3 regions of the Streptomyces sp. NBC_00872 genome follow, and region 2 is predicted to be linked to each of the others. Evidence: riboswitches for the same ligand, from Rfam matches in the RefSeq annotation. Region 2 holds a riboswitch; each other region holds the start of a gene.

What was found. Region 2 has a riboswitch for cyclic di-AMP ahead of OG214_RS09975 (M23 family metallopeptidase). Riboswitches for the same ligand answer to the same signal wherever they lie in the genome.
Region 1: it holds a riboswitch for cyclic di-AMP, as region 2 does, so the genes downstream of both, OG214_RS24230 (transglycosylase family protein) here and OG214_RS09975 (M23 family metallopeptidase) in region 2, are expected to answer to the same signal.
Region 3: it holds a riboswitch for cyclic di-AMP, as region 2 does, so the genes downstream of both, OG214_RS33105 (C40 family peptidase) here and OG214_RS09975 (M23 family metallopeptidase) in region 2, are expected to answer to the same signal.

Annotation. Positions count from the first base shown of each region.
Region 1 covers NZ_CP108806.1:5,617,688-5,628,517, forward strand. Annotated here, with positions in the region: gene OG214_RS24195 (chitinase) at 1-313, opposite strand, end outside; gene OG214_RS24200 (GtrA family protein) at 691-1,194, shown strand; gene OG214_RS24205 (acyltransferase family protein) at 1,307-2,488, opposite strand; gene OG214_RS24210 (SurA N-terminal domain-containing protein) at 3,155-3,811, shown strand; gene OG214_RS24215 (nucleoside triphosphate pyrophosphohydrolase) at 3,937-4,986, shown strand; gene OG214_RS24220 (cytochrome P450) at 5,099-6,379, shown strand; gene OG214_RS24225 (transglycosylase family protein) at 6,605-7,495, shown strand; cyclic di-AMP (ydaO/yuaA leader) riboswitch at 8,017-8,189, shown strand; gene OG214_RS24230 (transglycosylase family protein) at 8,192-8,959, shown strand; gene eno (phosphopyruvate hydratase) at 9,411-10,700, shown strand; gene OG214_RS24240 (septum formation initiator family protein) at 10,826-10,830, shown strand, end outside.
Region 2 covers NZ_CP108806.1:2,332,891-2,343,720, forward strand. Annotated here, with positions in the region: gene OG214_RS09950 (alkaline phosphatase family protein) at 1-189, opposite strand, end outside; gene OG214_RS09955 (DUF5998 family protein) at 189-794, opposite strand; gene OG214_RS09960 (GNAT family N-acetyltransferase) at 899-3,955, opposite strand; gene OG214_RS09965 (HPr family phosphocarrier protein) at 4,075-4,356, shown strand; gene OG214_RS09970 (GntR family transcriptional regulator) at 4,540-5,229, opposite strand; gene OG214_RS09975 (M23 family metallopeptidase) at 5,363-6,124, opposite strand; cyclic di-AMP (ydaO/yuaA leader) riboswitch at 6,137-6,302, opposite strand; gene OG214_RS09980 (M16 family metallopeptidase) at 6,590-7,972, opposite strand; gene OG214_RS09985 (pitrilysin family protein) at 7,990-9,363, opposite strand; gene OG214_RS09990 (DNA topoisomerase (ATP-hydrolyzing) subunit A) at 9,713-10,830, shown strand, end outside.
Region 3 covers NZ_CP108806.1:7,726,768-7,734,978, forward strand. Annotated here, with positions in the region: gene OG214_RS33075 (adenosylmethionine--8-amino-7-oxononanoate transaminase) at 1-1,281, opposite strand, end outside; gene bioB (biotin synthase BioB) at 1,274-2,476, opposite strand; gene OG214_RS33085 (8-amino-7-oxononanoate synthase) at 2,620-3,831, shown strand; gene OG214_RS33090 (DUF397 domain-containing protein) at 3,869-4,081, opposite strand; gene OG214_RS33095 (helix-turn-helix domain-containing protein) at 4,174-5,028, opposite strand; gene OG214_RS33100 (ATP-binding protein) at 5,290-5,721, shown strand; gene OG214_RS33105 (C40 family peptidase) at 6,190-6,663, opposite strand; cyclic di-AMP (ydaO/yuaA leader) riboswitch at 6,667-6,870, opposite strand; gene OG214_RS33110 (hypothetical protein) at 7,174-7,482, opposite strand; gene OG214_RS33115 (ATP-dependent Clp protease proteolytic subunit) at 7,490-8,143, opposite strand.

The DNA.
Region 1 (10,830 bases), 3.3 Mb from region 2:
TCACCGTCGAGTCCATCCCGTCCTCCCAGAGGACGGTGCCGTCCGAGCGGATCACCGGGAACGCCGCGTTGATCACGTTGTAGCCGTGCTCACGGATACGGCTGTCGGTGATCGGGATCCAGCCGAGCGGCGGATGCACACCGTTGGCGGCGCCGTCCCAGTTCTCCCAGTACCCCTGGAGCACCTTGCCCGTGGGCTTCGACTTGACCGCGCAGGTGACGTCCTGCGCCGCGCCCACCGCACGGGGAGCGCCGGGTGCCGCGGCGATCAGCCCTTGCAGAACGAAGGCCAGGGCGAGACCGGCCCCCAGCAGTCGCACTGTCCGAAGTCGTGCTGTCCGAAGCCGTGCTGTCCGAAGTCGTGCTGTCCGGAGCCGTGCCGTTCGAAGCCGTGATGTCCGGGGTGGGGCGGTCCGAGGCCGTACCGTCCGAGCGATCATGCTGTGCTCCCTTCGCGCCCCTGGCCCGCCGGGATTGTGGGGGGACCCGGAGACATACGCGGTGCGATGCGACGCGCTCAACGTAAAGTTGGTCCAGACCATTCGTCAATGGGTCTGGACCGACGCGAGCTGTCGGGTGCACGTCAGACGGCGTACGGCGTCCGGGCAATCCGGCTGTGCCACACTCCAGATGGCCGGTCGACGAGTACACCGGCCGCATCCAGCCAGGGAGAGCGGAGAGCCGGTACACGATGACGGTTCGCGGCCAGCTAGTCAGATTCGCCATGGTGGGCGTGGTGAACACCGGCACGTACTACGCCTGCTATCTGGTGCTGCTGAACCGGCTCTCCTATGTCGTCTCGCACGTCCTGGCGTTTCTGCTGAGCATGACCGGCTCGTTCTTCCTGAACAGCCGTTTCACCTACCGGACGCGCCCCACCTGGCGGAAGTTCCTGCTCTTCCCGCTCACCAACGCCGCGAACTTCGTGATCACCACGACCGGGGTCTATCTGCTCGTGGACGTGCTGCATCTCAGCAGCCGCTACGCCCCGCTGGTCGCCGCGGCGACGGCCGTACCGGTCACCTTCGTGGTCTCCCGTACGATCATGCTCCGCCCGGACCGGGCCCGTACGGCGGACACCCGGCGGAGCGCCGACCGCGGTCCGGCGGCCGGCACTCCTTGCGAGGCGCATCTCGGCGGGTCGTCCGAGGGCTGTCTCAGCGCGTCGGGGGAGCCGACGGCGAACGGCCTCTGAAGGCGGGAGCCCCGGCCCGGACTCGGCGCGTACCCGGACTGTGCGTCCGGGGCCGCGGTCCCGTTTCCCGACGCGCGATCGGCCGGCGGCCGGCCCGGCGGTCAGGCGGCGGTCAGGCGTGTGCCCGGCTCCGTACCCGGTCCGCCTGCCGCTTCATCGTGCGCTTCAGACGCGGCCCGAACGGCTTCTCCACCAGCCGGTGGATCAGCCAGGCGAGCGTCAGCATCAGCAGGACCGTGGCGACGAGGGTCAGCCTCGGCTCCAGGCCGAAGTGGCGGTGCAGAACGCTGATCGTGAACCAGCCGATGTGTTCGTGGACCAGATAGAAGGGGTACGTGAGGACGCCCGCGAATGTCAGCCAGCGCCAGTTCGCCCAGCGCAGCCAGCCCAGGGCCACGGCCGCGACCGCCGCGAAGGCGATGGTGACGATCAGCAGGATGACGTGCGGGGAGCGCGGCTGGAAGACATCGGTCGCCTCGGGGTTCCACAGCCCGATCGTCGCGTAGCGCTGGCCGAGCAGCCAGCTCACGCCCACGATGCCCCAGAGCAGCAGATCGCTGCCGTGCCGGTGGATCAGATAGAGCGCGAGGCCGCCGACGAAGAACGGCGCGTAGTCCGGCATCACGATCTCGTTGGTGAGCGGGAGGTCGCCGACCCGGGCCACCACCGCCGCCACCGTCCACAGACAGCAGAAGATCACGACCCTGCGGTACGTGACGCCCTTCCACACCACGAACAGCGCGAAGAGCAGATAGAAGCGCGCCTCGACCCAGAGGGTCCAGCACACCCCGAGCACCCGGCCCACCCCCGCGGGCTGCTGGAGCATGGTCAGATTCACCAGCACCTCGTTGAGGCGCAGCGGTTCGACGACCGAGGGCAGTACGACGGCCGCGGCGGTGGTGACGACGATGGCGGCCCAGTACGCCGGATAGAGCCGGGAGACACGCGAGCGGAAGAAGTCCCCGAGCGACCGGCCCCAACTGCTCATACAGATGACGAAGCCGCTGATGATGAAGAAGAACTGGACGCCCAGGGGACCGTAGACGGCGATCGCCGACAGATCCGGGAACAGTTCCTTCGGCGACTGGCCCCAGGAGCGGGTGATCTGGCCGCCTCTGCCCGAGTAGTGGTAGAAGCAGACCATGAGCGCCGCCACGATGCGCAGTCCGTCGAGGGCCCGCATACGGTCGTGCCTGGGCGCCGAGGAGTCCTTCGGAGGGGCGGAGGCGCTCCCCGGCCCGGGTACCGGCTCCGGATCCGGACCGGGTGCCCGAGTCAGTGTCGCTTGAGTCATTCCGTCTGTTCCGTTCGTTTACGACGGCGGGGATGGGGCGGGAGCCGCGCGGCCGAGGACGGTACGGGCGTCGTCACGCGCACGCCGGCCGACCCCGGGCCCGACAGCGCCGGGTGCTGTTCGTACGGCCGGTCCATCGGGCTCGGGCGGGGCCCGGAAGGCCCGAAGAGCGGCGGTGCGACAGCACGGCGGCGTGACAGCCCTCAACGGAGACACACTAGGCGGCACGCGGTGAACGGTGCGGCGTCCGCGGGGTGAACAGGGCGGTCGGGCGGACGGCCGTCAAATGAACTGCTGGTGAAGATGCCGGGACGAGGACGCCGGACGGTGTGCTGGACGGGGTGCCGGGCGGTGCGCGGAACCCTCTTCACGCCGGCGCCCCGATTGTGCGTACGCGCACATGCGTTGGCCGCGTACGGATCCCGTACCGGACCCGTACGGGACCCGTAGGGGACCCGAATCGGACCCGTACCGGACCCGTACCGGACCCGTACGGGACCCGTAGGGGACCCGAATCGGACCCGCACCGGCTCGTGGCGCGGCGCACGTGCCCCAATCTCCCCGTGAATCGTTGGTCGAACCAGTGGCCCAGGCCACGTCCACTGCCTACCATCGATCACTGCAAGGCCTTGTGCATCGCCGCACAATCACGCCGGGAGGCCCACTTTGCACCGCCGCCGTCGCACCGCGCTCTCCGTCTCCGTCGCGCTCCTCGCCGCGGCCCCCCTGCTCACCGCCTGCGGCAACGAGGCCCATCCCGGAGCCGCGGCGGTCGTCGGGGGGCACCGGATCGAGGTGTCCACGATCCAGGCCCAGGTACGGGACGTCCGGGACGCGCAGGAGTCCGCGCCGGACGGCGCGCAGCTCGTCAAGAACACCGGGCAGCTCAGCCAGGCCAAGCTGAACAGTCTGATCTTCGACCGGATCCTCCAGCAGGCCGCCGACGACGCCGGGGTGAAGATCAATCGCAAGGAGATCCAGACCACCCGGCAGCAGGCCGCCGCGCAGTCGGGCGGCGAGAAGCAGTTCGCCGCGATGTTGCTCCAGCAGGGCGCGCTCTCGGCGGGGCAGATCGACGCCGCGATCCGCCGTGAGGTCCTGCTGAACAAGCTGGCCCAGGCGCTCGGCGCGAACACCATGACCCCCGAGGGCCAGCAGGTCGTGCTCGCCGATCTGACCAAGACGTCGGAGAAACTCGGTATCGATGTCAATCCGCGCTACGGAAGCTGGGACTACAAGCAGGTCCGGCTCGGCGAGGCCAAGCTGCCGTGGATCACGCAGGTCACCCGCCAGGCACCGGAGCAGGAGCCGACGGACGCCTGACGACCGGGCCGCTCCGGTCCCGGGTCCGCTCCGGTCCCGGACCCGGCCCCGGGCCCGCCGCCCCGGTCCCGGTCCGGCTGACGGGCGGGGTCCGGCCGTAGGCGGGCCGGAGGTAGGTTCAAGTGGTGACAGACGAAGCTCCCGCCACCCCCGGCCGTATCGTCCTGCTGACCGTCAGCCACCGGGTCGCGCCCGGACTCCTGTCCTGGCCCGCCTGGCAGACGCTCCGCGCCGCCGACCGTGTGCTGTGCGCCGACGGCGCCCATCCGCTGCTGCCCTATCTGCGTGAGGCCGGCATCACCGTGGAGAGCGGCATCACCGTGGAGGCCGGCGCGCCCGCGCCCGCCGCGCTCACGGCGCGGGATCTGGTCGACGAATGCGCCGGCGGCCGTACGGTCGTGGTCATCCCGTCCGGCGGCGGTGACGGTGAGGGCGCGGGCGAAGGGGCCCTGACCGACGGCCTGGCCCGGCTGGCCGGCTCCGGCCGCGTACAGATGCCCGACCTGGAGCTGCTCCCCGGTTCGTACGATCTGCCCGGCGCCCGGCTTCTCGATCTCGTCCATGTCATGGACCGGATCCGGCGCGAATGCCCGTGGTCGTCGACCCAGACGCACAAGGGGCTCGCCAAGTACGGCATCGAGGAGGCGTACGAACTCGTCGAGGCGATCGAGGACGGCGACGGCGACGAACTCCGCGAGGAGCTGGGTGACGTACTCCTCCAGGTCGTCTTCCACGCCCGTATCGCACAGGACGGCCTGGAGGAGGAAGAGGGCAGGGAACCCTTCTCCATCGACGATGTCGCCGCCACGATCGTGGAGAAGCTGATCCACCGCCATCCCCATGTCTTCGGCGACGAGACGGCGGAGACCCCCGAGGACGTCAAGGCGCACTGGCTCCGTACCAAAGCGGTCGAGAAGCAGCGCGACTCGGTCACCGACGGGGTCCCGCTGGGGCAGCCGGGTCTCGCGCTCGCCTCCAAACTCGCGGGCCGCGTCCGTACGGCGGGCCTGGACGTCGGGCTCCCTTCGGGCGACGGGATCGGGTACGAACTGCTCGCCATGGCCGTACGGGCGGAGGAGGCGGGCATCGACCCGGAAACCGCCCTGCGTGCGGCGGCCCGCACCTACCGGGACGCGATCCGCACGGCTGAAACGGGCGGCACCGCCACCGAGTGACGGGGCGAGGCCGACCAGGGAGGGGGTACGCCAAGGCCCCCGAGCTGGGCCGCACCCGCACCCGCACCCCCGCCCCGACCGCCCCCGAGACCCGCCCCGATACCGTCGACCGGTGACCGAAAAGCCCCCCGCCCCCGAGACCGCGCCCGCCCCCGGGCTCGTCCCCGTCCCCGAACTCTTCACCTGGGAGTTCGCCACCGATCCCTACCCCGCCTACGCCTGGCTGCGCGAGCACGCGCCCGTGTACCGGGCCCAGTTGCCCAGCGGGGTCGAGGCGTGGCTCGTGACGCGGTACGGGGACGCCAGGGCGGCGCTCGCCGACGCCCGGCTCTCCAAGAACCCCGTTCATCACGCGGAGGCGGCGCACGCCAAGGGGAAGACCGGGATTCCCGGGGAGCGCAACGCGGATCTCATGACGCATCTGCTGAATATCGACCCGCCCGACCACACCCGGCTGCGCCGGCTCGTGTCCAAGGCGTTCACACCCCGGCGCATCGCGGAATTCGCTCCCCGGGTCCAGCAGCTCACCGACCGGCTCATCGACGGTTTCGCGGCGGAGGGGGAGGCGGATCTGATCCATGACTTCGCCTTCCCGCTCCCCATCTACGCGATCTGCGATCTGCTCGGGGTGCCGGCCGAGGACCAGGACGACTTCCGCGACTGGGCCGGGATGATGATCCGGCACGGCGGCGGGCCGCGCGGCGGAGTGGCGCGGTCGGTCAAGAAGATCCGGGGATATCTGGCCGAACTCATCCACCGCAAAAGGGAGAACCCGGGCGACGATCTGATCTCCGGTCTCGTCCGGGCCAGTGACGACGGCGAGCATCTCACCGAGAACGAGGCCGCGGCGATGGCCTTTATCATCCTCTTTGCCGGTTTTGAGACAACCGTGAATTTGATCGGCAACGGCGTCCATACGCTGATGCGCCACCCGGAGCAGCGCGCCCGGCTTCAGCGTTCGCTCGACGCGGGGGAGACGGAACTGCTCGCGACGGGTGTCGAGGAACTGCTGCGCCACGACGGTCCGGTGGAGCTGGCCACCTGGCGGTACGCCACCGAGCCTGTGACGCTCGGCGGGCAGCGGATAGCGGTGGGCGATCCCGTACTGGTCGTCCTCGCCGCGGCGGACCGTGACCCCGAGCGGTTCGCGTCGCCCGACACGCTCGATCTCGCGCGGCGTGACAATCAGCACCTCGGCTACGGGCACGGCATCCACTACTGCCTCGGTGCGCCCCTCGCCCGCCTTGAGGGACAGACCGCTCTCGCGTCCCTGCTGACCCGTCTGCCCGATGTGCGGCTTGCCGTGGATCCTGCCGATTTGCGCTGGCGCGGCGGGCTCATCATGCGTGGATTGCGCACACTTCCGGTGCAGTTCACGCCATTGTCCGGCTGATGAGTCACTGACGGATTCGGCGGCGGACGGCCGGCGTATCGCCGTGGGACAGGCGCCGATCACTGGCGGATCGTCGCTCCATAACTGACGGGCCGTCAGGAATGTGACTTTCACGTGATCTCCGCTGCATCGACTTGTGACAGACGTTCGAGTACCGCTACGTTCACCGACGACTCAGCTGCAACACGCCGTAGTCGAAACGACAGTCACACGGAAGGCAAGCGCATGCGCTCCGCGAACGGCCGACACCGCAGACCACGCCAGGCCCCCGCTCTGATCGTCGCCGCGGGGGTGACCGGGTCGGCGATCGCCATCCCGCTGTTCGCCGCCTCGGGCGCCAGCGCGGCGGACGCCTCCACCTGGGACCGTGTCGCGGAATGCGAGAGCGGCGGCATGTGGAGCGCGGACCTCGGCAACGGCCACTACGGCGGCCTCCAGCTCAGCCAGGAGACCTGGGACGCCTTCGGTGGCGGGGAGTACGCGGCCCGCGCCGACCTCGCCAGCCGCTCCCAGCAGATAGCCGTGGCCGAGAAGGTGCTCGCGGCGCAGGGCGTGAAGGCCTGGTCGAGCTGCGCGCCGGTCTCCGGGCTCACGGGCGCCCTGCTGGAGGGTGTCGGTCTCGGGGGCGGCTCCGGCTCGGCGGGGGCCGCGCAGGACGACCGGAGCGACAGCCCCGCGGACGCTCCCTCCGGTACTCCGGACGCCACGCCCTCCGCCCCCTCCGACGGGAAGACGCCGCCCGGAGAGCCGGTCCCCTCCGGTTCGGCCACCACGCCCGCACCGGGAACCTCCGCTTCCGCGGACGGCGGCAAGGGCGCTGAGGGCCTCGGCTCCGACGGTCTTGGCGCCGACGGCCTCGGTGGCACCGCCGCCGGCGGTACGGAGTCGGCCAAGGGCAAGCACCGCGGTGAGGCCGCCCAGGAGGATGCCGTAACGGGCAATTCGGATGAAGGGCTTGATTACGGCCGTCATGCCTCACGGGGTGACGGACTGTCGCGTAGTACGGACGGTCTGACGGATCGTGCGGAATCGCCCGCTCCGGCGGAGGCCGACCGGCCCGTCGAGCGCAACTGGCTGATCGCCGACGGGCAGAAGGTGCTCGGCGGCTGGCTGTGAGACGAACGGGCTGACGGCTCCGGGGCTGTCGGCGCGGTGGCTGAGGGGTGAACGGGGGGCGGCCGGTGTGCCGCCCCCCTGGCGCGCCCCGGCGCTTCCCGCTGGGCCCCGGTGTGCCCCGGTGTGCCATGGGGGTGTCCTCCCTGGCCGCGGCCCTGATCTCCCCCTGGCTCCCTCCGCGTCTCCCCCTCGGTCTCCCCCCTCGGCCTCTTCCTTGATCCCGCCCTTGAACTGCCGTGAAGTGGCACGGATGCAAGGGTAGTTCGCTGCCCTATGTCCACTTCTGTGCAAGTGAGACAAGGGTCTCTTTGCTGCAACTAGGGACTTTTGGCCTACGGGTTGCCCCGCTTTCCGCTCTCACCAGCGGAAATGCGTAAACCCGGAGGGTGGGTAAGGGTGTTATTTCCCTGATGTTCTCCTTTGAAGAACCGACGGGCCTGTGATTACGGTCTGAACCGCTCGCACCGCGGGCCTCGTCGACCGTCACGCCGAATCCTGCCGTCGGTCGGGGGGAGTAGTCGTCGCGTCATGCGCCGAAGGCAGGAGCGGGGGACCCAAGGTTTGTGCCGGCCCCGGCCGTCGAGAGACGGCCGACGACCGGCTAGGGGTGAAGCCGGGTGCGCGAGCACCCGGCCGGGCAACTCACTTGGCCCGAACCCGACAGCTCACCTCGTAGGCGTCGGTGAGGAGAGTTCCATGCCGCGTTCCAGCAAGGGTTCCAGCAAGGGCAGGCACCGCCGTCCCTCCCGCTCCGTGACCGCCCGCTACGCCACGCTCGCCGGCATCACCGGCGCCGCTGTCGCGGTCCCGCTGATCGGCGCCACCTCCGCGTCCGCCGCGACCGCCTCCGAGTGGGACCAGGTCGCCCAGTGCGAGTCCGGCGGCAACTGGTCCATCAACACCGGCAACGGGTACTACGGCGGACTCCAGTTCAGCGGCTCCACTTGGGCCGCCTACGGAGGCACCGCCTACGCGGCCAGGGCCGACCTCGCCTCGAAGTCCCAGCAGATCGCCGTCGCCGAGAAGGTCCTGGCCGGCCAGGGCAAGGGCGCGTGGCCCACCTGCGGGGTGAACCTCTCCGGCGCCGCGTACGACGGTGGCTCGGCGGGCTCGGGCTCCGGCTCTGATTCCGGTTCCGGTTCCGCTTCGAATTCCGGCTCCGGCTCCGGCTCCGGCTCGGGATCCGGCTCCGGTACGGGAGAACAGGCCTCCCCGCAGCAGACCCGGCCCGCGCAGCCGAAGCGGGAGCAGGCGCAGCCCGCCTCGCGCGGTGAGACCCGCGCCGCCACGGCCACGATCGAGAAGGGCGACGGCGAGTACAAGGTCAAGTCCGGCGACAGCCTCTCCAAGATCGCCGCCGCGCAGCAGGTGAAGGGCGGCTGGAAGAAGCTGTTCGACCTGAACAAGGACATCGTCCGCGACGCCGATCTGATCTACCCGGGCCAGCAGCTCCACCTGAGCTGACCCGCCCCCCGATCCCCCCGGCCCGGCGCGTGATCCCCCGTACGCGCCGGGCCGGGGTCTGCCCTCTTCCCGGCGTACGGAGGGGGCACTCGGGGAGTACGGAGGGGGTACGCGGGGCGGCGCTCACGGCGGTGCGCACGACGGTGCTCATAGGTGCGCCGAGGCGCTCGGGTGCTAGGTCCTGTCCGGCGGATCTTCGTGGGCCCGGAACGCCTGGCACGGCACCTCGCCGCGTTGTCGGAGTCGTCCAAGTACGTCCAGTACGAGGACGATCCTCCGCCTTGCGATGTACCGCACCAGACGCCCCGGGCTGATCCACGAAGATCCGCCGGACAGGACCTAGATCCGTCCCAGCGGGCGGGCACCGGGCGGCCGACGTCTCCGAGCCGGTTAGGCTCTTGCCGCAAGGCCAATGAGACCCTGCACTCCAAGCGTCACATCCCAGAAGGAGATGCTCGTGCCGTCCATCGACGTCGTCGTAGCCCGGGAAATCCTGGACTCCCGAGGCAACCCCACGGTCGAGGTCGAGGTCGGCCTCGACGACGGCAGCACCGGCCGTGCTGCTGTCCCCTCCGGTGCCTCCACCGGTGCGTTCGAGGCCGTGGAACTCCGTGACGGAGACCCCGACCGCTACCTGGGCAAGGGTGTCGAGAAGGCCGTACTCGCCGTCATCGAGCAGCTCGGCCCGGAGCTCGTCGGCTACGACGCCACCGAGCAGCGCCTGATCGACCAGGCCATGATCGACCTGGACGCCACCGAGAACAAGGGCTCGCTCGGCGCCAACGCCATCCTCGGTGTCTCCCTCGCCGTCGCGCACGCCGCCTCCGAGGCCTCGGACCTCCCGCTCTTCCGCTACCTGGGCGGCCCGAACGCGCATCTGCTGCCCGTTCCGATGATGAACATCCTGAACGGCGGCTCGCACGCCGACTCCAATGTGGACATCCAGGAGTTCATGATCGCCCCGATCGGCGCGGAGTCCTTCTCCGAGGCGCTGCGCTGGGGCGCCGAGGTCTACCACACCCTCAAGAAGGTCCTGAAGCAGAAGGGGCTCTCCACCGGCCTCGGCGACGAGGGCGGCTTCGCGCCGAACCTGGAGTCCAACCGCGCCGCGCTGGACCTGATCCTCGAAGCCATCAAGGAAGCCGGCTATGTGCCGGGCCGCGACATCGCGCTCGCGCTCGACGTCGCCGCCTCCGAGTTCTACAAGGACGGCTCGTACGAGTTCGAGGGCAAGTCCCGCTCGGCCGCCGAGATGACCGAGTACTACGAGGAGCTGGTCGCCGCCTACCCGCTCGTCTCCATCGAGGACCCGCTCTTCGAGGACGACTGGGCCGGCTGGAAGGTCGTCACCGACAAGCTCGGCTCCAAGGTGCAGATCGTCGGCGACGACCTGTTCGTCACCAACCCGGAGCGGCTGGCCCGTGGCATCGAGGAGGGCTCCGCCAACGCCCTGCTGGTCAAGGTCAACCAGATCGGTTCGCTGACCGAGACCCTGGACGCCGTCGAGCTGGCCCAGCGCAACGGCTTCAAGTGCATGATGTCCCACCGCTCCGGCGAGACCGAGGACGTCACCATCGCCGACCTCGCCGTCGCGGTGAACTGCGGTCAGATCAAGACCGGCGCCCCGGCCCGCTCGGACCGTGTCGCCAAGTACAACCAGCTGCTGCGTATCGAGGAGATCCTCGACGACGCGGCGGTGTACGCGGGCCGCAGCGCGTTCCCGCGGTTCCGTTCCGCCTGAGCGCGAGCGGCGGGGCCGGGCCGGCCGTCGGGTGAGGCCGCCCGTCCCGCCCGTCGTCCGTACGTCCCCGGCCCCGGTCCCGTACCGTGTCCGGGGACGTACGCACGTAACAGGGGAGGCGAGCCATGGC
Region 2 (10,830 bases):
CAGAAAGACGCAGTTCCGGTCGGCCGGGGTCAGTTCGGGAATGGCGGCGGTCAGATGCGGTACGCCCTGACCGGCCGCGAGGGTGGGCAGCAGATCGGCGAGCGAGCCCGTGCCGTACTCGGGCAGCGGCGCGGAACCGAGAGCGAGCGGGACGGGGTCCTGCTCCTGCCAGAGGGCCTCGGCGGCCATCAGCGGCCGGTGGCCGTGGCGGCCGTCGTGGCGGCGGTGGCTTCGGAGAGCGCCTGGGCGAAGACGAGCGTCTGGCGAACGGTGTCGGGACCGTCACCCGCCTCGCTGACCCGCAGACTCAGATCGTCGGCGGTGGAGCTGCCGGTGTAGCCGTGGTCCGCCTCGCAGTTGGGGTCGCCGCAGGCGGCGGGCTCCAGATCGATCCGGGAGACGGCGCCCCAGCCGATGGTGAGGACGACCTCGCGCGGCAGACTGCCCGGGGTGTACGACTCCGGGTTGGAGACGACCCGGCTGACCACGACGGACGAGATCCGGTCGAGCTTGACCGACTCGGTGGAGGTGGTGGCGTACGGGGTCGGGGAGCTGGTGTCGGCGGTCTGCTCGTCGGTGTGGCTGACGATGAAACGGTGGGCGGTCAGGACGAGGACGGTGACATGCCGGCGCACCTCGTTGGCGTCGAAGGTGGTCTCCTGGTGCACCACGTACGACGCGATCTGCTCACCGCCGACAGCGGCCTCCACCGCTTCGGCCACGAGAGCCGGGTAGTAGCCGCTGCGCTCGATCGCCGTGCGCAGCCCCTGGGTCGTCGTACCGGTCTTCGCCATGGCCCCCATCCTACGGGGGCGGGATGGCTGCCGGAGACGCCCAGGAGACCCGGTCCGTCCCGGTGACTTCCCGGTGACTTCCCGGTCTGCGCCTCGGTGACCTCTCAGTAGCTGGGGAGCCTGCGCGGGCCGAGATCGTCGCGGGCGGGAGGCGGCGCGAGGCGGACGCCCGCGTCGAGGACGGAGAGTCCGCGGGTGGCGACGACGACCGGTTCCAGGGTGACGGAGACGATCTCGGGATGGTCGTCCACCAGCCGGGACACCCGCAGGAGCAGTTCCTCCAGGGCGGGGGTGTCGACCGGGGCGGACCCGCGCCAGCCGAACAGGAGGGGGGCCGTCCTGATGGAGCGGATCAGATCGGCCGCGTCGCGGTCGGTGGCGGGTACGAGCCGGTGGGCGAGATCGCCGAGCAGTTCGGAGGGCGCGCCGGCCAGTCCGAAGGAGAGTACGGCGCCCGCGGCGGCGTCGATGGCGGCGCGTACGACGGTGTCCACCCCGCGCGGGACCATGGCCTGGACCACGGGTCTCAGCTCGTCGGGACCGCCGAGCGCCTCGGTCAGCTCGCGATAGGCGAGACGCAGTTGTGCCTCGTCGGCGAGGTCGAGCCGTACGCCGCCGAGGTCGGCGCGGTGGCGGAGGTGGGGCGCGGTCGTCTTGAGCGCGACGGGGTAGCCGAGCCCGGCGGCGGCGAGTGCGGCGGAGTCCGGGTCGGGCGCGGGCAGGGTGGGCCGTACGGGGACGCCGTACAGGGCGAGCAGCTCGTGCGCGTCGGCCGGGGCGAGACGCGTCCCGCGCGGGTCGGCGTCCTCGCCGAGCAGCCGCTCGATCAGCGCGGCGGCCCCGCCCTGGTCGATGGCGTCGTCGATGGTCTCGGGCACTTTCCCTGGCCGCCCGGCCTCCCGCCGCCACCGCGCGTACCGCACGGCCTCGGCGAGCGCCCGCACGGCCCGCTCGGCGGCGGGATAGGCGGGAATGCGCGAGACGGCGCCGTGAGTGCGACCGTCATGACTGCGGCTGTCGTGACTGCGACCGTCGTGACTGCGGCTGTCGTGACTGCGGCTGTCGTGATCGTGGCTGTCGTGACTGCGGCTGTCCTGCGGAACACCGCCTCCGGGGCGCGGGGGAACGGCCGGTGTGGCACCTCCGGGGCCCGCGGCGTGACCGGCGCCACTGGTGTGACCGGCGCCGTCGCCGGATACGGCTGTCGTCGGCGGCCCGGTGGCCGGTCCCGTGTCGGGTGCGGTCTGAGCGGCGGGCGCGCCCGCCGGAGGCGAGAGGGCTTCCGGGAGGCCGACGATCTCCACATGGACCACCGCGACCGGCTTCGACGGGGTGCGGGAGGCCGCCTCCCTGAGGGCCGTGCCCAGGGCGCCGCCGTCGGTGGGGTCGAGCGTGCCCGTCTCGCCGACATGGGGGATCGCGGTCACCACGACCGCGTCGCACGCGTCGTCGGTGAGGGCGTCCGCGAGCGCGACACGGAAGTCCGCCGGGGTCGCCGCCGTCGTGAGGTCACGGGGACGGAGCGGGCGCAGGCCCTCGGTGAGGCAGGCGTCGTAGGTGAGCAGACCGAGCGACTCGGAATTGCCGAGGATCGCGACACGCGGACCCGCCGGCAGCGGCTGGTACGCCAACAGCAGTCCCGCGTCGACCAGTTCGGTGACCGTGTCGACACGGATCACTCCGGCCTGCCGCATCAGCGCGGAGACCGTCGCGTCTGGGATACGGGTGACCGGGACCGCGTGTCCCGGTGGCGCGCTGCCGCTGTGGCGCGCGCCCTTGACCACCACGACCGGCTTCACCGCCGCCGTACGCCGGGCGAGCCTCGTGAACTTCCGCGGGTTGCCGATCGATTCGAGATAGAGCAGGGCGACATCGGTGTCCGGGTCCTCGTACCAGTACTGGAGGATGTCGTTGCCCGAGACGTCCGCGCGGTTGCCCGCCGAGACGAAGGACGACAGGCCCGCGCCGCGCCGGTAGAGCCCGGAGAGCAGCGCGATCCCGATCGCGCCGGACTGGGTGAAGAGACCGATGCGCCCCCGCTCGGGCGGCTCCGGCGCGAGCGACGCGTTGAGCCGTACCGCGTCGGCGGTGTTGATGATCCCGAACGCGTTCGGGCCGATGATCCGCATTCCGTACGAACGGGCCTGCCGCACCAGCGCGCGCTGCCGCTCCCTGCCCCCGGGACCGCTCTCCGCGTAGCCGGCGGAGAGCACCACCAGCCCCCGTACGCCGTGTTCGCCGCAGTCCGCGACCGCCTCCGGCACCCGTTCCGCCGGTACGGCGAGCACCGCGAGATCGACGGGCTCGCCGATCCGCCCGACGGACCGCACGGCGGCGACCCCGTCGATCTCGGTCCTGTCCTCCTCGAAGGCGTGGTTCACCGCGTACGTACGGCCGGTGAAGCCCGCGCCGAGCAGATTCCGCAGGACCGTACGGCCGACCCCGCCGGGCGCGCGCCCCGTGCCGACGACGGCGACCGACCCCGGCGCGAGCAGCCGCTGCACCGAGCGCGCCTCGGCCCGCTGTTCACGGCCGCGCTGCACCGCCAGCGACTCCGCGGTCGGTTCGAGATCGAGTGTGAGCCGTACGGAACCGTCCTCGAAGCTGCGCTTCTGTGTGTACCCGGCGTCCCGGAAGACCTTGATCATCTTGGCGTTGGCGGGCAGCACCTCCGCGGCGAAGCGCCGGATGCCCCGCTCGCGGGCGACCGCCGCGATGTGCTCCAGCAGGGCGGAGGCGATCCCGCGCCCCTGGTGCGCGTCCTGGACGAGGAACGCGACCTCCGCCTCGTCGGCGGGCGCGGACGCGGGCCGCCCCCGGTCGTCGATGCGGTCGTACCGTACGGTCGCGATGAACTCCCCGCCCACCGTCACCGCGAGCCCCACCCGGTCCACCTGGTCGTGGTGGGTGAACCGGTGCACGTCCTTCGCGGACAGCCGCGGGTAGGGCGCGAAGAACCGGTAGTACTTCGACTCGTCGGAGACCTGCTCGTAGAAACTGACCAGCCGCTCGGCGTCGTCCGTGGTGATGGGCCTGATCCGGGCGGTGCCCCCGTCGCGCAGGACCACGTCCGCTTCCCAGTGATCCGGGTACGCGTGGTCGGGGTACGCGTGGTCGGGGTACGCATGGTCCGGCGGCTTCTGGTCCGGCGGGGTCTCCATGGCCAAAGCCTACGGCGGGAGCGGGGGCGGGACGGGGCCGGAACGGGGACACTCCACATCACATGAGACTCTGGGCCGGACATCGTTTTTCAGACTTTTGAGACTTGAAGGGCAACACCATGGCTGAGCGCCGCGTCAATGTCGGCTGGGCCGAGGGGCTGCACGCCCGACCCGCGTCCATCTTCGTCCGTGCCGCCACGGCCGCCGGCGTCCCCGTGACGATCGCGAAGGCCGATGGCGACCCCGTCAACGCCGCGTCGATGCTCGCGGTGCTCGGTCTGGGCGCGCGGGGCGGCGAGGAGATCGTGCTGGCTTCCGACGCGGACGGCGCGGACGCCGCTCTGGACCGGCTGGCGAAGCTGGTCGCCGAGGGACTGGACGAGCTGCCCGAGACGGTCTGAACCGTCCGCACGGCCCGGCTATCCGGCGGTCGCCGGACGGCCCGACAGCCGTCGGGCGGTCGGCCGTCATTTCGCACGGCGGAGCCGCGGTGCGCCGAATTCGGCGCACCGCGGCTCCGTCTTTTCGTGCGGGCAGCGAAGAATAAGCCGCGCTATTCCAATTCTTTGTATACGGCGAGAATGTTAAGTGCGAGCACTCGCGGTGTTTACAACATGTTGCGAAGCCCTCACCTTTTCCCGGCCGCGCTCGGCCCGGCGCAGCCGGTGCACCGCCGCCGTGCGCTCCGCGTGCAGGGCGGTCAGGGACCGCGCGCGCTCCGCGTCGCCGCGCGCCACCGCGTCCACGATCGCGCCGTGCTCCGCCCAGGACTCCACGGGATGCGCGGGCTGGTCGACCACATACATCCAGGCGATCTTGTGCCGGAGCTGGGTGAGCGGGGCGGTGAGCGCCGGACTCCCCGACGCCTGTGCGAGCGTCTCGTGGAACCAGGCGCCGAGCGAGCGCAGATCCTCGCCCTGGCCCCGCCTGGCCCTCTCCTGCCCCAGTCTGACCAGGCCACGGAGCACCTTGAGATGGGCCTCCGTACGGCGCTGGGCGGCGCGGGCCGCGCCCAGCGGCTCCAGCAGCTGCCGTACCTCCAGGAGGTCCGCCGCCTCCTGGTCCGTGGGCTCGGCCACACACGCGCCGACATGGCGGCGGGTGGTCACGAAGCCCTCGGACTCCAGCGTGCGCAGGGCCTCGCGCACCGGGACCCGGGAGACGCCGTAGCGCCGCGCGAGCTGCTCCTCGGTGAGCCGGCTGCCCCGTTCGAATACACCGGAGACAATGTCGTCGCGGATCGCCGTGCATACCGAGTGCGCGGGAATGCGCATGTCCGAACCTCCGACTTAATCCGCGCGAAACGCTGCCGATCGACGCCTGTTCCGTGACTCTATTGCAATCAACGCGGATTTCCGATGGGTGCCCGGAATCAATAGATATCTTTTGGCCAGCGGCCGGCTTCGGTCAGACGTTCACACCGTGTGCGCGCAGATAGGCGACGGGGTCCATGTCGGAGCCGTACTCAGGGTCCGTCCTGGCCTCGAAGTGGAGATGCGGTCCGGTCGCGTTGCCGCTCGCGCCGGAGAGACCGATCCGCTGTCCCGGGACGACGGTCCCACCGGCGGAGACGGCGATCGAGGAGAGATGGCCGTACTGGGTGTAGGTGCCGTCGGTCATCCGGAGCACGACGTTGTTGCCGTACGAGCCGCCCCAGCCGGCCTCGACGACGGTGCCCGCGCCGACGGCCACCACCGGGGTCCCGGACGCCGCGCAAAAGTCGACGCCCGAGTGGCTGCCGGAGGACCAGAGCGAGCCGCCGGTCCGGTAGCCGGTGGTGACGTACGAGCCGGTGACGGGGAGCCGGAAGGCGTTGAGGCGCCTGCGCTCGGCGGCGCGGGCGGCGCGCTGCCTCTCCGCGCGGATCTCCTTGGCACGGGCCTCGGCCGCCCGCCGGGCCTCGGCCTTCGCCCTGGCCCGTACGGCGGCCTGGTGCTGGGCCTCGGCCTGGGCGTCGATCGCGTCGGCGAGGGAGTCACCGATGACCAGGGCCTGGGCCAGCCCGGTCCGTCCGGAGGCCCGGGTGTCCGGCTCGGCGGCGTGCGCCGGGGCGGCCAGGGCGCTGATGACACCTGTCGCGGTGAGCGTCGCGGCGCCGGCGGCGCCCATGCCCCTGCGGGTCCGACGGCTCCGGGCACGATGCTTGCCGGTGGCACGGGTGAACGCCATGTAGCGGTTGGTCCTTTCCCTCCTTCTCGCCTACCGGGACAGAGGGTGGGAGCAGGAAGGTCTCCTACGGACACCTCGGCGCGGGTGTGCGCCAAGGCGTCCGATTCACCCCGGGGACTGCGTGTGGGTCCCCGGCTCCCCAGGCTCGCGCCTGACGGGGACTCGGCGATGGCTGTCCGATGCCGCGGTCGCGGCGGGGTGCTGGCGAACAGCCGGACCGACGCTAAGCGGCTCATCTTTCAATCACCAAATGGACAGGGTGTTTTGTAGCGCACACCACAGGGCAGACAGGCAACCTCCCCACTAAAGCGGACATATGAGGAAACCCCGGTGACGGGTGTCACCGGGGTTTATCTCACCGACGGATTTATCGTTACCGGGCTTATCGGGCTTACCGAGCAGAGCTCCAGCGATCGGAATCGGTCACCGGTGACCGTTCGGTCAGCCGACTGGTCAGCCGATCGGTCAGCCGGAGACGACCGTCACTTCTCCGATACCGAGAGCCGTGACCGGCTCCTTGATCTGCTCGGCGTCCCCGACGAGCACGGTGACGAGCCGGTCCACCGGGAAGGCGTTGACGGCCGCGGCCGTCGCCTCGACCGTGCCGGTCTCGGCCAACCGGGCATAGAGCTGTGCCTGGAAGTCGTCCGGGAGGTGCTGCTCGACCTGGTCCGCCAGCGTGGCGGCGACCGAGGCGGCCGTCTCGTACTTCAGCGGCGCCACGCCCACCAGATTCTGGACGGCCACATCACGCTCGGCGTCGGTGAGACCGTCGGCCGCGAGGGTGCGCAGCACCTTCCAGAGGTCGTCCAGCGCCGGACCCGTGGACGCGGTGTCCACGGAACCGCTGATGGCGAGCATCGCGGCACCCGTCGGCCCGCCCGGCTCCGAGGGGGCGGACGAGCGCAGCACCTGCCCGAAGGCCCGCACCCCGTAGGTGTAGCCCTTCTCCTCGCGCAGCACCCGGTCGAGCCGGGAGGTGAGCGTGCCGCCCAGACAGTAGGTGCCGAGCACCTGGGCGGGCCAGACGCGGTCGTGCCGGTCGGGACCGATCCGGCCGATCAGCAGCTGCGTCTGGACGGCCCCGGGCCGGTCCACGATCACCACGCGGCCGGTGTCGTCGGCGGTCACGGGCGGTACGGGGCGCGGCTCGGCGGTGTCACCGGTCCAGGTGCCGAGGGTCTCCGCGAGCACCTCGTCCAGATCGACGCCGGTGAGATCGCCGACGACCACGGCGGTGGCCGTGGCGGGACGCACATACGCCTCGTAGAAGGCCCGGACGGCCGCGGCGTCGATGCGCTCCACCGTCTCCTCGGTGCCCTGGCGCGGCCGGGACATCCGTGAGGCGGCGGGGAACAGCTCCTTGGAGAGCTGCTTGGCGGCGCGGCGGCCCGGGTTGGCGGTCTCGTGCGGGATCTCGTCGAGCCGGTTCCGTACGAGCCGCTCGACCTCGCTGTCCGCGAAGGCGGGGGCGCGCAGCGCCTCGGCGAGCAGGCCGAGTGCCTTGGGCAGCCGGGAGACGGGGACCTCCAGGGAGATCCGTACACCCGGGTGGTCCGCGTGCGCGTCGAGGGTGGCGCCGCAGCGCTCCAGCTCGGCGGCGAACTCCTCGGCGCTGTGCTTGTCGGTGCCCTCGGAGAAGGCGCGCGCCATGATCGTGGCGACACCGTCGAGCCCCTCGGGCTCGGCCTCCAGCGGGGCGTCGAGATTGATCTCGACGGCCACCACCTGCTGTCCCGGGCGGTCGCAGCGCAGCACCGTCAGGCCGTTGTCGAGCGCACCGCGCCCGGGGGCGGGGAAGGCCCAGGGCCTGGCCTCGCCGGCGGTCGGCTGCGGATGGAAGTCCATGGTCACGGCAGCGTCGCTCACTGGTCCGTCCCCTCGTGCTCGTCGGTCTCGTCGCCGGCCGTGCGCGCCGCGTCGGCGGCGTCCTCGGAGGCGAGCGGTTCGTACACCAGCACCGCCCTGTTGTCGGGGCGCAGCCGTGCCGCGGCGACGGCGCGCACCTCCTCGGCGGTGATGTCCAGCACGCGCGTGACGGCCGTCAGCGCGAGCTGCGGGTCGCCGAAGAGCACCGCGAACCTGCACAGCTCGTCGGCGCGGCCCGCGACCGTGCCCAGCCGGTCCAGCCACTCGCGCTCGAGCTGGGCCTGGGCCCGCTCCATCTCCTCGGCGGTCGGTCCCTCGGCGGCGAGCCTGGCCAGCTCCTCGTCGACGGCGGCCTCGATCCGCGGGACCTCGACCCCGCCGGACGTCTTCACATCCAGCCAGCCGAGGGAGGGGGCGCCCGCCAGACGCAGCAGTCCGAAGCCCGCGGCGACCGCGGTCCGGTCCCGGCGCACCAGCCGGTTGTGCAGCCGGGAGGACTCGCCGCCGCCGAGGACGGTGAGCGCCAGATCGGCGGCGTCGCACTCGCGTGTGCCGTCCTGCGGCAGCCGGTAGGCGGCCATCAGCGCGCGCGCCGGGACCTCCTCGTGGATCTCCTCGCGCAACTCCCCGCCGATGGTGTCGGGCAGCGTGCCGTCGCGCGGCGGCTGCTTGCCGTCGTGGGACGGGATGGAGCCGAAGTACTTCTCGACCCAGGCGAGCGTCTGCTCGGGGTCGATGTCACCGACGACCGAGAGCACCGCGTTGTTCGGCGCGTAGTTCGTACGGAAGAACGCGCGGGCGTCCTCCAGCGTCGCCGCGTCCAGGTCGGCCATCGAGCCGATCGGGGTGTGGTGGTACGGATGGCCCTCGGGGTAGGCGAGCGCGGTCAGGCGCTCGAAGGCCGTGCCGTACGGCACGTTGTCGTAGCGCTGGCGGCGTTCGTTCTTGACGACGTCCCGCTGGTTCTCCATGGACTCCTCGTCGAGCGCGGCGAGCAGCGAGCCCATCCGGTCGGCTTCCAGCCAGAGCGCCAGCTCCAACTGGTGGGTGGGCATGGTCTCGAAATAATTCGTCCGCTCGAAGCTGGTGGTGCCGTTCAGCGAGCCGCCGGCGCCCTGCACCAGCTCGAAGTGGCCGTTCCCCTTCACCTGGGCCGACCCCTGGAACATCAGGTGCTCGAAGAGGTGGGCGAGTCCCGTACGGCCCTTGACTTCATGGCGTGAGCCGACGTCGTACCAGAGGCAGACCGCGGCGACCGGGGTCAGGTGGTCCTCGGAGAGCACCACGCGCAGGCCGTTGGCCAGGCGGTGCTCAGTCGCTGTCAGGCCGCCGGAACCGGCCTGCGCTGTGGCCGTGTGACCCATGGGCATGTACGTCCCTTCGATCGCGATATGGAGAAGTCCTGCCACTGTATGCAAGCGTGCCGACACCTGGCGAAGTTCCCGGGTGTCACACCCGCGCCGGACGTCCCGGCGGACGTCCCGCCGGACATCTCGGCGGACACCTCTCCGAGGTCTCGCCGAGGTCCCGCCGGGGCCTCTCAGCGGTCTCCCGGGGGCTCTCAGCGATCTCCGGGCGGGCTCCCGGGGACCTGTGGACGGCCCCTCGCCGCATCCCCAACGACGGGTCGAGGTCGGCGTTGTCACTGGCTCGGTCCACAATGGTCGGCGTCAGCTAGAGAAGTTGCCGTACAGGACCTGTGAAGGAGCCGCAGCAGCGATGGCCCGCCGCAGCACGAAGACCCCGCCGCCGGAGGACTTCGAGGAGAAGATCCTCGACATCGACGTGGTCGATGAAATGCAGGGCTCCTTCCTCGAGTACGCGTACTCGGTGATCTACTCCCGGGCCCTGCCGGACGCCCGGGACGGCATGAAGCCGGTGCACCGCCGCATCGTCTACCAGATGAACGAGATGGGCCTGCGCCCCGACCGCGGGTATGTGAAGTGCGCTCGTGTCGTCGGCGAGGTGATGGGCAAGCTCCACCCGCACGGCGACGCGTCGATCTACGACGCGCTGGTCCGGATGGCACAGCCGTTCTCGATGCGGCTGCCGCTGGTCGACGGACATGGCAACTTCGGCTCGCTCGGCAATGACGACCCGCCGGCCGCGATGCGCTACACCGAGTGCCGGATGGCTGACGCCACGTCACTGATGACGGAGTCGATCGACGAGGACACCGTCGATTTCGAGCCGAATTACGACGGCCAGGAGCGAGAACCGGTCACGCTTCCCGCCGCCTACCCCAACCTCCTGGTCAACGGCGCCTCCGGCATCGCGGTCGGTATGGCGACGAACATGCCGCCGCACAATCTGGGGGAGGTCGTGGCGGCGGCACGCCATCTGATCAAGCACCCGGCCGCGGACCTGGAGACGCTGATGCGTTTCGTCCCGGGTCCCGATCTGCCCACCGGCGGCCGGATCGTCGGACTGACGGGGATCAAGGACGCGTACGAGAACGGGCGCGGCACCTTCAAGATCCGGGCCACCGCCACGGTGGAGGACGTCACCCCGCGCCGCAAGGGTCTGGTCATCACGGAACTGCCCTTCACGGTCGGTCCCGAGAAGGTGATCGCGAAGATCAAGGACCTGGTCTCCGCGAAGAGGCTGCAGGGCATCGCGGATGTCAAGGACCTCACGGACCGCTCGCACGGACTGCGCCTGGTCATCGAGATCAAGAACGGCTTCGTGCCCGAGGCGGTGCTGGAGCAGCTCTACAAGCTGACGCCGATGGAGGAGTCCTTCGGTATCAACAATGTGGCGCTGGTGGACGGCCAGCCGCTGACACTGGGGCTGAAGGAGCTGCTGGAGGTCTATCTGGACCACCGGTTCAACGTCGT
Region 3 (8,211 bases), 5.4 Mb from region 2:
CCGCGCCGCCGCGGTCACCGCGCGGCAGATCCGTGCGACATCGTCGTCACCCGTCACATACGGCGGCATCGTGTAGACGAGATCGCGGAACGGCCGCAGCCAGACACCCTCGCGCACCGCCGCCTCGGTCGCCGCCGCCATGTCCACCTCGTGGTCGAGCTGGACGACACCGATCGCGCCGAGCACACGGACATCCCGTACCCCCGGCAGGGAGGCGGCCTCGGCGAGCCCGTCGCGCAGGCCCGTGCCGATCCGCTTGACCTCCCCCTCCCAGTCCTGGCCGAGCAGCAGCTCGATCGAGGCGCGGGCGACGGCCGAGGCCAGCGGATTGCCCATGAAGGTCGGTCCATGGGCCAGTACGGGCACCTCCCCGCGCGAGATGCCGTCGGCCACCCGCGCGGTGCACAGCGTCGCCGCCATGGAGAGATAGCCCCCGGTCAGCGCCTTGCCCAGACACATCACATCGGGCGACACACCGGCCTGATCGGCGGCGAAGAGCGTGCCCGTACGCCCGAACCCGGTCGCGATCTCGTCGAAGATCAGCAGCACACCGTGCGTGTCGCACGCTTCCCGGAGCACCCGCAGATATTCGGGGGAGTGGAAGCGCATGCCGCCCGCTCCCTGTACCACCGGCTCGACGACGACCGCCGCCAGCTCCTCCGCGTGCCGGGCGATCAGTGTGCGCAGCTCCTCCGCGTAGGTCTCCTCGTACCCGGCCGGCGGCGTCCGCGCGAAGATCTGCCGGGGCAGCAGCCCCGACCACAGTTCGTGCATACCGCCGTCCGGATCGCACACCGACATCGGCGTCCAGGTGTCGCCGTGGTAGCCGCCGCGCCAGGTCAGCAGCCGCCGCTTCTCGGGACGTCCCAGTGACCGCCAGTACTGGAGGCACATCTTCGCCGCGACCTCGACCGCCACCGAGCCCGAGTCGGAGAGGAAGACATGGCGCAGCGGCTCGGGCGTGATCTCCACCAGCAGGGAGGCGAGCCGTACGGCGGGCTCATGGGTGAGCCCGCCGAACATCACATGGCTCATCCGGTCGAGCTGACCGCGCGCCGCCGCGTTGAGCTCCGGGTGGTTGTAGCCATGGACCGCCGACCACCAGGACGCCATGCCGTCGACCAACTCGCGCTGTCCGTGCGCGGGTTGGGCCAGGCGCAGCCGTACCCCGGACGCGGACTCCACGACCAGCGGCGCGACGCGGCCCGGCATGGGCCCGTACGGATGCCAGACATGGGCCCGGTCCAGGTCCAGCAGTTCGCCGGGGGACAGCTCAGGCATTGGGCGCCAGATCCGTGCCGGCGCCACGGCGGCGTACGGCGACCAGATCCCGGCGGGCCGCAGGATCGTTTCCGGCCGGCGGCTCCTCGCCGCCCGCCGCGGTCGCCGCGGCTGCCGCGGGCGTACGGTCCGACAGATCCGCGCAGGCCCCGGCCCCCGCCTCACCGTCCCCGCACGGCCCGCAGCCGCCCGCCCGGTGCTCGGGCAGCGTCGTGGTGCCCGCGCCCTCCACCTCGAAGCCCGCGTCCGCGATCATCTCCAGATCCGCCTTGCCCTCCTGGCCCTCACTGGTGAGGTAGTCGCCGAGGAAGATCGAGTTGACGAGATGGAGCGCGAGCGGCTGCATCGAGCGCAGATGCACCTCACGTCCGCCCGCGAGCCGGACCTCCACATCCGGGCAGACGAACCGGGTCATCGCCAGAATGCGCAGACAGCGCTGCGGGGTGAGGTTCCACTCCTTGGCGAGCGGTGTGCCCTCGAACGGGATCAGGAAGTTGACCGGCACCGAGTCCGGGTCGAGCGCACGGAGCGAGAAGACGACATCGACCAGATCCGCGTCGCTCTCCCCCATGCCGGCGATCAGACCCGAGCAGGCGGAGAGACCGGCCGACTGCGCCTGGCGCACCGTGTCCACCCGGTCGGCGTAGGTGTGGGTGGTGGTGATGTCCCCGTACGTGCCCTCGGACGTGTTGAGGTTGTGGTTGTACGCGTCGGCCCCCGCGGCCCGCAGCCGCTCCGCCTGCCCGTTCGAGAGCAGCCCGAGACAGGCGCACACCTCGACGTCCTCGTTCTGCTCCTTGATCGCCTCGATCGTCCGCGAGACCCGGTCGACATCACGGTCCGTCGGACCGCGTCCGCTCGCCACCAGACAGACCCGCTTCGCCCCGCCCGCCACACCGGCCGCCGCCGCCTTCGACGCCTCTTCGGGCTTCAGCCAGGTGTACTTGAGGATCTCCGCCGTGGATCCGAGCCGCTGCGAGCAGTACGAGCAGTCCTCGGGGCAGAGCCCGGACTTCAGATTGACCAGATAGTTGAGCTTCACCCGCCGCCCGAACCACTGGCGGCGCACCTTCCCGGCCGCGGCCACCACTTCGAGCAGATCGTCGTCGGAGGTCGCCAGTACGGCGAGCGCTTCTTCGCGGGTCGGCAGCTCGCGCCGCAGGCCCTTCTCCACCAGTGTGTTCAGCAGGTCCATGGTGCCGATCCTGGCCTAACCGGGCACCTCGAAGCCAGGGAGGAACCTGACAACACCACCAGAACGAAGTGTGTGCATGGCCACATCCTGACCCGGTCCGGCCACGGTTAAAGTCTGTGCGCACCCTACAAAAGGACCGCACCATGGCGCAGGATCCCCTCGACCGGACCGATTCCTCCGACCGGACCGATTCCTCCGACCGGGCGGATCCCTTCGACTGGACCGACGACGAGGCGCGCCGCCGCAGGACGGCGGGGCTCGTCCGTACGCTCCGCCCGCGCCCGGCCGACTCCGCCCTGCTGGATCTGGCGAGCAACGACTATCTGGGCCTCGCCCGCCATCCCGCGGTGACCGGTGCGGCGGCGGACGCCGCCCGCCGCTGGGGCGCGGGCGCCACGGGCTCCCGGCTGGTCACCGGCAGCACCGCCCTCCATGCCGAACTGGAGCGTGAACTGGCCGAGTTCTGCGGCTTCGAGGCCGCGCTCGTCCTCTCCTCCGGCTACGCCGCCAATCTCGCCGCCCTCACCGCGCTGACGGCCCGTGGCTCGCTGCTCCTCTCCGACGCGGGCAACCACGCCTCGATCGTGGACGGCTGCCGGCTCTCTCGTGCCGAGACCGTGGTAGTACCGCACGCGGACCCCGACGCCGTGCGCAAGACACTCGAAGCGCATCCGGGGCGGCGGTCGCTGGTGGTGAGCGACGCGGTGTTCTCGGTGGACGGTGACGCCGCGCCGCTGGCGGAACTGGCCGGGGTCTGCCGGGCCCGGGGAGCCGCGCTGGTCGTCGACGACGCGCACGGTCTGGGCGTGCTCGGCGAGGGCGGCCGGGGTACGGCGCACGCCGCGGGCATCGCGGGCGCGGCCGGCGTGGTCGCCACCCTCACCCTCTCCAAGTCCCTGGGCAGCCAGGGCGGTGCGGTACTCGGCCCGGCCCGGGTCATCGAGCATCTCGTCAACGCCGCGCGGACGTTCATCTTCGACACGGGACTCGCGCCGGCGGCCGTGGGCGGCGCGCTGGAGAGTCTGCGGCTGCTGCGCCGGGAGCCCGGCAGGGCGGACCGTGCCCGTGAGGTCGCCCGTACGCTGCACCGACGGCTGACAGCGGCGGGGCTGACCGCCGCGCCACCGGACGCCGCCGTCGTCTCCGTACAGGCGCCGTCACCGGAGGCGGCCGTGCGCTGGGCCGCCGACTGCCGGGGCGGAGGGCTGGCCGTGGGGTGCTTCCGCCCGCCGTCGGTGCCGGACGGCATCTCCCGGCTCAGGCTCACCGCGCGCGCTGATCTGACGGAGGATCAGATCGATACGGCGGTACGGACGATCACGGCGGTCGCGCCCGCGGACGCGACCGCCGTCTGACCTGGTCCTGCCCGGTCGGGCCGGTCGGGCAGGTCGGTCAGTACGCGATGTCCTCCTCGCGCAGCGCGGTGACGAAGGACGTCCACGCGGCGGCCGAGAAGGAGAGGTGAGGCCGGGTCACGTTCTTCGAGTCCCGTACAGCCAGTGCGTCCGCGCCGACGCGCGCGGACTCGACGCAGTTGTTCGCCCCGGTGCTGTAGCTGCTGCGCCGCCAGCGGGCGGCCGTGGCGGCCGTGGCCAGGGGGGCCACCGGGGAAGTCGTTGTAGGGGCGGGGGGTGTGAGGGGGGCGGAGGATGGAGTCTGGACAGGGGGCTGTGCGAGGTAAGCGGTCATGATGCTCCCTACGCGCCGTCACCGATCCCGGCGATGAGATCCAATGATTCTTCGGGCGAGAGGGCATGCGCCTGCATCGTACGGAACGCGGCGCAGTACGCCTCAAGGTCTTCTTTCCGTTCCAGATAGAGGCTATTCGTCAAATGGTCGAGAACGACCAAATCCAGATCAGTAATGCCCGGGAATGAGAAGATAACGAAAGGACCGGTGAGTCCCACATAGCCGCCCGAAGTGAACGGAAGGACCTGGAGACAGACCTGCGGAAGCCGGGCCAGCTCGGACAGACGCCGTAGCTGACCCCGCATCACCCCGGGACCGCCCACCTCGCGCCGGAGCACCGCCTCGTCGAGTACGGCGTGGAGTTCGAGCGGGGTCGCGGAGTGCAGCAACTCCTGGCGGGCGAGCCGTACCTCGACCAGGGAGTCGACCGTCGTGGCGGGCAGACCGTCCAGCGCCGCCCTGGTCACCGCACGCGCGTAGTCGGGCGTCTGGAGCAGCCCCGGCATCACCGAAGTCTCCAGCGTACGGGCCGTGGAGGCCTGTGACTCCAGGCTGATGAAGTCCCGGTAGCGGGGCGGGATCACCCCTCCGTACGCCTTCCACCACCCGGGGCCGCCGCCCGCGATTCCCGCCAAGGCGCCGAGCAGCGCCCGCAGTTGGGGATCGGTGAGACCCAGGGCGTCGAGCAGCCCCTCCAGGTCCTCGTCCTTGACCCCGCTGACGCCCGTCTCGATCCGGCTCACCTTCGACTGGTGCCAGCCCAGCAGCCGCGCCGTCTCGCCGCTCGTCAGCCCCGCCCGCTGGCGCAGTCTGCGCAATTCCTCCCCGAGCCTGCGCCGGCGTACCGCCGGAATATGCCGCATGAATAGATCCCTTCGCCGACCCGCTCCGGTAAGCGTCCGTGGGCGCCGAGTGCGCCGCGGCGGAGAAGTTATCTTTTCGCCGCCCAAATACGGTCTCGCGTAGCAGAGTTCACCACTTCGAGCGACAGATATATGCAGATCTCGGTGGATCGGCCGTGTGAACGGCAGGATGAGTGGCACGCTGAGCACAGTCCGAGGCCGTCCGCGCAGTCATCCGCACTGCGGCGGAGTCAGGTCCGGCGGGAAAGGGACGGCGTCGCCATGGCAGACCATCAGGAAGCATCCATCACGCTTCCGAGCGATCCCGCGTCGGTACCGGCGGCGCGAAGATATGTCGCGGACCTGCTGACGGAGTGGGGTCTGCCGGGCCGGGCGGAGACGGCCGACACGGTGCGGCTCATCGTCTCTGAGCTCGCGACCAACGCCGTGCAGCACACCTTCGGCCAGTCGCCCACGTTCACCGTGGAGATCGTGCTCGACCGGGACGAACGACTCCGTGTCGGAGTCACCGACAGCCATCCGCGCTGGCCGCAGCGGCTGCCGGCGGCCGTGCAGCAGGACAACGGCCGGGGCATGGTGATCGTCCGCTCGCTGGCGGCGGAGAGCGGCGGGGAAGTGTCCGTCACACCGACCTCGGAGGGCGGCAAGACGGTCTGGATCGCGCTGCCCTGGACGGTCCCGGTCCAGAGCTGACCGGCCCACGGCGGCGGACATCCGCGTGCGTGTCCCGTGCCGCACGTCCGGTGTCCCATGTCCCGCCTCCCGGTGGGGAGAGGGCGGGGGACGGGCCGGCGCACGGTCCGTGTCCGGCGCTGTGCTGTCGGCGCGGGCCCGTGTCCCGTCCTGGCCAGGGACGGGACACGGGGCGTTCCGCGGCGGCCTGGGACGGGCCGCGTGTGTTCCTTGTACCGGCCTGGTGCGGCCGGGGATCCGGGCGTTCCGTCCCCGTGCCGGCGGGGGGACGGAACGCGTGCTGTTCCACGACGGCCTGGGACCGGCCGCGTGTGTTCCGTACGCCGGTGGTCACCGGCGGGGTGGTGGGCCGCCCGGTCAGGACCGGGCGGGTGCCGTGCGCCGGTCCAGGGGGGGACCGGACATGTTTCTCGGGGGGCCGTTCCGGACCGGCCGGGCGCGCACCGGCCGGTGCGGAACGTGCCACGCTCAGTTCACCCGGCCGTACATGACGCTCCGGGACCAGATCCGTTCGAGCCTTACCAGGGCACCGGTCTTGGGCGAGTGCCAGATCTTCCCGCGGCCCGCGTAGATACCGACGTGGTAGACGTAGCCACCCGCGTGGAAGAACACCAGGTCGCCCTTGCGCCGGTGGGACGCCGAGATATGGCGGGTCCCGTTGTACTGCTGATGAGCGGTGCGCGGGAGCTTCTTGCCGGCCTTCTTGAACGAGTAGAGCGTCAGGCCCGAGCAGTCGAAGCGATGGGGTCCGGTGGCCCCCCACTGGTACGGCGAACCTTCCTTGGAGGCGGCCACCCGGAGCGCCTTGACGGCGCGTGCGGCGGCATGGGCCTCGGGCGTGGCGCCGGGTGCCAGTATCGTTCCCCCGACCGTAGCGAGGGTGAGGACCGATACGGCACCGGCCCGGGACAGCAGAGACGGGACATATGTCTGCGCATTCATGCGCAACCCTTCGTCAGCCGCCTGTGAAGGATGACCTGTCGGGTTCGGACAGGCGAAGATGCCCGGCCGCGTGAGCGGCTTCACCCCAAGGGACGGCCCATGTACGCATACGTGGTCGTCCCGTACTGCTCGGGTCCTCCACTCCTGCCGATCCACTCCTGTCGACCAGACATCCGGAACGGCGGCAGGACTCGGCGTCCGCCCGGACCGCCCCGCCGGGGGTGGCGGGGGCTTGTCGTCCCAGGGATCTTGACGCGTAATCAGATGATTTCCGAGACGCAACGACGTTATGTGAAGTTCGTCACGTCTGATCCGTACGGGTGGCGAAGCGGTGTGTCGTACCGGGGGCCCGGACCCTGATGAGGCCCATACCTGCGCGGCGGTTGGGAGGTGCTTCCCGCGTCCGGCCGCTTCGCGCAACTTGGGTCCCCCGGAGTGTCCGGAAGATCCGTCCCCCGAAAGGCCGAGCCGCTCCCGTACGGACGCGTCCATACGGGAACGGAAACGGGCTCAAGTCGTGTCTTCGGGGGGCATCGTGACGCGCCCGGCGCGTCGCTCACCGTCGAGCACGCGCAGCGCACGGGCGAGCGTCGCCGCGTGCAGTTCTGTCTCACCGCGCATGTGCATCGCCGTCAGGGCGTCCCGCAGCGCGACCGCTTGCGCGGGCAGCGCCTGGGCCGCGCGCAGTGCGCTGTAGGTGTCCGAGCCGCGCGCCGGGTTGATCCGGCCCAGCAGATCGAGGACATGGAGAAAGCTGTCGACGAGATCTCCCTCGGCGCGGGTCAGTGCGGGCAGCGGGGGCAGTTCCGGTGGCAGCATCGGCGTGTCACCGCCCGCCGGGGGATCCGAAGGGGTGGGTCGCGCCGAGGGACGTCTTGCGGTTCTGGACCACGTGATCGATCAGACCGTACGCCTTCGCGTCGGCGGCGGTGAAGATCCTGTCCCGTTCGATGTCCTCGGCGATTCGCGGCTCGCTCTGGCCGGTGTGCCGTACGAGCAGCGACGCGAGCACGGCGCGCAGCCGCAGAATCTCCTCCGCGTGGATCATCAGATCGGACGGCTGGCCCCGGACGGGCTCCTCGATGGCGGGCTGCTGGACGACGACACGGGCGCCGGGCAGTGCCATCCGCTTTCCGGGGGTGCCGGCCGCCAGCAGTACCGCGGCGGTCGAGGCGGCCTGCCCGAGACAGGTCGTCTCCACGTCGCAGGTGACGAGCTGCATCGTGTCGTAGATCGCGGACATGGCGCTGATCGAGCCGCCGGGGGAGTTGATGTAGAGGCAGATGTCCCGGTCGGGCGCGGCGTACTCGAGATGGAGGAACTGCGCGATCACATCGTTGGCCGCGGTGTCGTCGACGGCGGTGCCGAGGAAGATGATCCGCTCCTCCAGGAGCTTGGAGTACGGATCGAGGGTGCGGGTCCCGCCGGCCGTCCGCTCGGTGAACTCGGGCAGGACATAGCGGGCCGAAGGATGGTTCATGGCGTACCTCTCCTCATGCACGGCCCTGTAAAAAATGTACAGGACGTACAGACAGTTATGATGGAACC